Regions from separate parts of the Thalassospira sp. NFXS8 genome, predicted to be linked through region 1. Evidence: predicted binding sites of a transcription regulator. Region 1 holds the regulator's gene; each other region holds the start of a gene.
The links. Region 1 encodes LexA, which represses DNA repair genes until DNA is damaged. Its sites were predicted from a motif close to ATGTTCTANTTTGGTTC; they were not measured.

Region 1 (2,274 bases):
TGCAATTACGGCGCCGATTATCGGGTTTCATTTCGGGCGTGTTTCGTTGCTTGGTGTGTTGGCAAATCTGGTGGCGATCCCCCTGATGGCGTTATGGATTATGCCCTGCATTGTCGCGACGCTAGTTTTTATGCCCTTCGGGCTGGAGGTGGTGCCGCTAACAATATTATCTCCGGCGCTGGAGATTTTGATCCATCTGGCCCGCCTGGTTGCGGGGCAGGATTGGGGGCTTTGGTATGTGGCCCGGCCTTCGGCAATGGTGGTCGCCCCGATATTGCTGGCTTTGCTTTGGGGGGTGATTTGGCGTAAATGGCCGGTCCGGGGATTGGCAATGGTGCCGGTGCTGGGGGCGATTGGCACAATGTTTTTTGTATACCAGCCAGATATTCTGGTCGGGGGCAGTCAAAAGGACTGGGTTATCCGTAATCCTGTGAACGGCACACTTGTTTTTAATGGTAAAATCAGCAGCTTCCATCGCAGTATCTGGATGTCACGCTTCGGTATTAATCCTTCAAAGGCAGTGATGCAAACAGATCGCTGTGGGGAATCCGTTTGCTGGTTTGAACGACATGGACAAAGGATTGTCATTGCCGAGACAATTGACGATCCTTTTTATATTTGCCGACATGCAGACATTATTGTGGTCCTGAAGCAGGATTTTCCGATAGGAGCCTGCAAAACACGACCCTTGATTATTGATGATGATGTTTTGTGGTGGCAAGGTGGAGCGGCCGCCTTTTTACCGGTAAAAGGAGAGCCAGCAATGTATAGAACAGTTCGTGACACAAGCGGTTATTGGCCCTGGATCAGCATTGGCGGACGTTAACTTGCCGTTCGTTTGCGAGAAAAAGGCATGCCTGTAAACTGGTTGCGCGGGTAGATTACCCCTTAATATTGGCGTAAAAGACCAACAAGGCGGCCCTGAATTTGTACGCGGTCCGGTGTTAACGAACGGGTTTCGTAACGCGCATTGGCAGGCTCAAGCAGAATTTGCCCCAAACCGCGTTTAAACCGTTTAAGCGTGGCTTCGCTGTCATCAACCAATGCGACAACAATGGTACCATCGTTGGCCTGTTCACAGCGCTGAATCAGAACAGTATCACCGTCAAGAATGCCGGCTTCGATCATTGAGTCACCCGAAACTTCAAGCGCATAATGTTCGCCTGTTCCCAAAAGGGCGGCAGGCACCTGAACATGTGTGCTTTGATCACGCAGGGCTTCGATCGGCGTGCCTGCAGCAATACGGCCAAATAACGGAAGAGAGACACTTTCCTGTATTTCGGAAAAGGCCGATGGCACCATGGCAGGCCGATGAGTGGTTTTGCGCGCCGATGTTATTGGCGTAACACGGGCTGTGGTGGCCGTTGCGGGTGCATCGTCTTCGTTATTGTCGGGCAGGCGAAGAACTTCAAGGGCGCGCGCGCGATGTGCAAGCCGGCGGATAAAACCGCGTTCTTCAAGGCCGGTGATCAAACGATGAATGCCCGATTTGGATTTAAGGCTTAGCGCTTCTTTCATCTCGTCGAATGATGGCGAGATACCATGATCGCGAAGATGATTGTCGATATAGACCAGCAATTCATATTGCTTGCGCGTCAGCATGGCGTTTTCCCGAACCCAAATAAGAACAAATCGAATACGTTAATGTTCTACTTTGGTTCCGGTTTGGGGTCAAGCATCTAACGTGCTCTCATACCTTTTCCACACGTTTTATGTGGTTAAAGGCAGCGAAATGACTTTTCCGGGCCAAATGCGCCTAATGCTTGCTACCGGGGAAGGTGGCAATCAGTCTGCGGTAAAGGTGCCTGATTTGCCACCTTCTTTGTAAACCACCCGAATATTGGTGAGCTGCATGGTTTTATCAACGGCTTTGCACATGTCAAAAACGGTAAGGGCGGTGATCGAAACCGCTGTCAGGGCCTCCATTTCAACGCCTGTGCGGCCCGATGTTTTACAGGTTGCTGTAATATCAACAGCACTTTCATGTTCGGCCAAAGCTAGCGTAACTAAAACCGAGTCCAAGGGCAGGGGATGGCACAGCGGAATAAGATCCGCGGTGCGTTTTGCCCCCATTATTCCGGCAAGCTGGGAAATGGCGAGGACATCACCCTTTTTATGGCCATGGCGTGCAATCAGATCAGCAGTTGTCTGTTGCATGGTAACGCGACCTTTGGCCGTTGCCGTGCGGGTTGTTACGTCCTTTGCGGAAACATCCACCATCACGGCATTACCACCATCGTCAAAGTGGGTTAGTTTGTTCGTCATGCCGGTTTT
Region 2 (2,274 bases), 180 kb from region 1:
ATTGGCAAGGAACTTGATACGTCGCAAGACGATATTGACCCGCGCCTGTATACCCGGCCAGAAGAAGTTGAAGAAGCCTATCGTCGTCTGAAGCCGCTGGGCCATTTTTCGGTTGCTGCGGCATTTGGCAACGTTCACGGCGTGTACAAACCCGGCAATGTGAAACTGCGCCCGGAAATTTTGCTGGAATCGCAGAAATACGTTGCCGAAAAACACGACCTTGACGGTTTCCCGCTTGATTTCGTTTTCCACGGTGGTTCCGGTTCGGAAAAAGAAAAAATCGAGGAAGCCGTGGGTTACGGCGTTTTCAAAATGAACATCGATACCGACACCCAGTTTGCCTATGCAACAGCGGTTGGTAAATATGTTGAGGAAAACGAACGCGCCTTTAAATACCAGGTCGATCCTGACAACGACACGCCCTACAAAAAGCAATACGACCCGCGTGTCTGGGTCCGCGAGGCTGAGCTTTCGATGGCCGCCCGCCTTGAAGAAGCCTTCAAGGATTTGGGAGCTACCGGCAAGTCAATCGCCAAAGGCTGATTACACACATCTTTTCGCAAAACCCGTCAGAGAAATCTGGCGGGTTTTGTTTTTGCAGTGCAAAATTCACACGACCAGAACACATATCAGTCATGCTGACATATCCTGACAGGAACTGTCAGGGGCGCACTTGCGTATATAGACTGGCTCCTCTATACATTTCCCGAACAATTCAGGAACAAAGGCCGGATATGCTGACAAAAATTTCGGTTCGCGGTGCGAAAGAACACAATCTTCAAAACATTGATGTGGACCTGCCGCGCGATTCACTTGTGGTCATTACCGGCCTTTCGGGGTCAGGTAAAAGCTCGCTTGCATTTGACACCATCTATGCCGAAGGCCAGCGCCGCTATGTCGAAAGCCTGTCGGCCTATGCCCGTCAGTTCCTTGAAATGATGCAAAAGCCGGATGTCGAATATATCGATGGTCTGTCTCCTGCCATTTCGATTGAACAAAAAACCACCTCGCGCAATCCGCGCTCGACGGTGGGGACTGTGACCGAAATTTACGACTATATGCGCCTTCTTTGGGCGCGTGTCGGTATTCCCTATTCGCCTGCTACCGGCCTTCCCATTGTCAGCCAGACGGTTTCACAAATGGTGGACCGGGTGATGGAAATGGAAGAAGGCACAAGGCTTTATTTGCTGGCCCCCATCGTGCGTGGTCGCAAGGGGGAATATAAAAAGGAATTAAAAGACCTGCGCGCACGTGGCTTTCAGCGCGTAAAAATCGATGGTGAAATGTATGACATCGACGAGGCACCTGATCTTAACAAAAAGCTGAAACACGACATATCTGTCGTTGTAGATCGACTGGTTGTCAAAGACGGCATTCAAACGCGCCTGGCCGACAGCTTTGAAACCGCGCTGGAACTGACCGACGGTATTGTTTTTGCCGAAGATGCGCGAAGCGGTGACAGCACGTTGTTTTCCGCCAAATTCGCCTGCCCCGTTTCCGGTTTCACCATCGAGGAAATCGAACCACGGTTGTTTTCGTTTAACAATCCGTTTGGCGCCTGCCCGGTTTGCGATGGCCTTGGCACCCAAATGGAATTTGATCCGGAACTGGTGGTGCCTGATACCAGCAAAACGCTGGATGATGGTGCAGTGGCCCCGTGGGCCAGCGGAACGTCAAAATACTATTTGCAAACGTTACGCGCCATTGCCAGGCATTTTGGCTTTAAAACCAATGTTGCATGGGAAAAACTGCCCGCAACGGCACAAAAAATTATATTGCATGGCTCTGGCGATGAAGAAGTGACCGTGACCTATGATGACGGGTCGCGCAGCTATAAGGTAACCCGTCCGTTTGAAGGGGTTATCCCCAATATGTCGCGTCGTTGGCGCGAAACCGATAGCCAGTGGGCACGCGATGAACTTGCCAAATACCAGACAATTTCAAGCTGCGATGCCTGCCACGGCGACCGCCTGAAACCCGAGGCACTGGCCGTCAAGATTGACCATTGCACCATTTCCGAAATCACCGCCCTGTCAATTGGCAAAGCGGTGGACTGGTTTGCCGCCCTGGAACCAAAACTGAACGAAAAGCAGACAGAAATTGCCCGGCGTATTTTGCGCGAAATTAATGATCGTTTGCGGTTTTTGAACGATGTTGGCCTGAACTACCTGTCAATGTCTCGAACATCGGGCACTTTATCGGGCGGGGAAAGCCAGCGTATTCGTCTGGCGTCGCAAATCGGTTCGGGTCTGACCGGCGTTTTATATGTACTTG
Region 3 (2,274 bases), 480 kb from region 1:
CGGCAAAGGGCACGGTTGCTGGCCGCATTGGAAATGTTGTCTGCGGGCCAGGCTGTAACAACCGTGGCACTGGATCTGGGGTATGAAAATATCAGCGCGTTTATTGCAGCATTCAAAAAAACATTCGGCACAACACCGGGGCGCTATCTTGATATTCAGGGTCTTTAGCCCCCGCAATAGCATCGAACGGTTTTTAAAACAGGGATAATTGCCCGTTCGCACCGGGGCGAATAAACCCGCTGCAATCAAGGTTAAGCGAGCGCCCCTGCATATTATGTTTGCGCCGTGCCAGATTAAAGCGTTGGGCAATCAGGTCGGCTATTGGCCCGTTGCCGCGCATGCGGCTGCCAAAATTTGCGTCATATAATTTGCCATCGCGCATTTGCCGGATCAGGGAAATTACCTTGTCGCGTCGGTCCGGGTAATGGTTTTGCAGCCATTCATCAAACAGATCGGCAATTTCTAACGGCAACCGTAACACAATATGCGAAACCGATTGTGCCCCGGCCTTATGGCAGGCAGCGACCAGATTTTCGATTTCACTGTCATTTAAACCCGGAATGATCGGCGCACATAAAACCGTTACCGGAATCCCGGCATCGCTTAGTTTTGCAACAGCATCCAGCCTGCGATGCGGGGCACTGGCACGCGGTTCTAACAAGTTCGATAACCGGTTATCAAACGATGTGACCGATACTGCAACCGAGGCCCGGTTTTGCTTTGCCATAGGCGCAATCAGGTCGATATCCCGGCATACCAGCGCGGATTTGGTAATGATTGAAAACGGATGATGGCAATCGCCGAGAACCTGAAGGATGTTACGGGTTAGTTGTTTTTCCCGCTCTACGGGCTGGTACGGGTCGGTGCTGGTGCCAATGACGATGGGGGCCGGCATATAGCTTTTGGCGGCAAGCTGTTTGCGTAACAGGGCCGGGGCCTCGGGTTTCCAGAACAGCTTTGTTTCAAAATCCAGCCCGGGTGACAGGCCCAGATAGGCATGTGTTGGCCGGGCAAAACAATAAATGCAGCCATGCTCACACCCGCGATAGGGGTTGATCGAACGGTCAAATGGTACATCAGGGCTTTGATTGCGGGTGATAACACTGCGCGCACCATCCACGCCCAGTGTGGTTTTAACGCGGGCAGGGGGAAAGTCATCGTTGCTGTCCGCGCCTGCTCCAGTGTCGTGGTAGATATTTTCCATTAACCAGCCGTCATCCCAGGCATGATGGGAATGCTTTTCATAGCGGCCATTGATATTGGAAATCGCCCCGCGCCCTTTTTGTGCCCGTGCTGGCAGCAGCGCAGGGTCCGGCGCCTGCCGGTTGTGGGCGGCGTCAAAATCCTCAAAATCGGATGGTGCGGTGACGGTTCGTTTTTCCATGTCGCCAATATAGAACAAACAATGAACATTGCAATCGCAAAACCCTAATTACGCCTTTTGCGGGCCATGTTTGGATGGTTGTCTGGTGGTCGTCATTCTTAACGAAACGAGGGGTTTTCATGCGCGTCGTTGTAACCGGCGGTGCCGGCTTTATCGGATCGGCCTTATGCCGGTATCTGGTCGCGGAATGTGGCTGGCAGGTTTTGAATATCGATAAACTGACCTATGCCGCCGACCAGCGATCCCTTGCGGCAATTGAAGGGGCGCCGGGATATCGGTTTATGCAGGCTGATATCGCCGATGGCGACAAAATTGCACGGATTCTGGATGAATTTAAACCAGATGCCATTATGCACCTGGCAGCGGAAAGCCATGTGGACCGGTCTATTGACGGGCCGGGTGATTTTATTGAAACCAACATTGTTGGCACCTATCGGTTGCTTGATGCGGCCCTTTATTACTGGCGCGGTCTGGCGCCTGACCGTCAGCAAAATTTCCGTTTTTTGCATGTTTCAACCGACGAGGTTTATGGATCGCTGGGCGCACAGGGTTTGTTTGATGAAAACAGCCGTTATCAGCCCAATTCGCCCTATTCGGCCAGCAAGGCATCGTCCGACCATCTGGTGCGTGCATGGCATCACACCTATGGCCTGCCGATATTGATATCGAATTGTTCCAACAATTACGGGCCATTTCAATTTCCCGAAAAATTTATTCCATTGATGATTTTAAACGCGATGGCCGGTCGCAAATTGCCGGTTTATGGCGATGGGCACAACATTCGCGACTGGTTGCATGTGAATGACCATGTTGCCGCCTTGCGCCTGATCGTGCAGCACGGGCAGGTGGGCGAAACCTATAATGTCGGCGGGCGCAACGAAGCACGCAAC

Region 2: a site for LexA is predicted at 709-725, ahead of uvrA (excinuclease ABC subunit UvrA). Genes of this name have one in related genera too.
Region 3: a site for LexA is predicted at 1,397-1,413, ahead of J4E05_RS02945 (PA0069 family radical SAM protein). Genes of this name have one in related genera too.

What each region holds. Positions count from the first base shown of each region.
Region 1 covers NZ_JAGEMF010000001.1:175,906-178,179, forward strand. Annotated here, with positions in the region: gene J4E05_RS00785 (ComEC/Rec2 family competence protein) at 1-826, shown strand, start outside; gene lexA (transcriptional repressor LexA) at 889-1,602, opposite strand; gene moaC (cyclic pyranopterin monophosphate synthase MoaC) at 1,786-2,265, opposite strand; gene trpC (indole-3-glycerol phosphate synthase TrpC) at 2,262-2,274, opposite strand, start outside.
Region 2 covers NZ_JAGEMF010000001.1:357,939-360,212, forward strand. Annotated here, with positions in the region: gene fbaA (class II fructose-bisphosphate aldolase) at 1-543, shown strand, start outside; gene uvrA (excinuclease ABC subunit UvrA) at 735-2,274, shown strand, end outside.
Region 3 covers NZ_JAGEMF010000001.1:656,270-658,543, reverse strand. Annotated here, with positions in the region: gene J4E05_RS02950 (helix-turn-helix domain-containing protein) at 1-168, shown strand, start outside; gene J4E05_RS02945 (PA0069 family radical SAM protein) at 194-1,384, opposite strand; gene rfbB (dTDP-glucose 4,6-dehydratase) at 1,504-2,274, shown strand, end outside.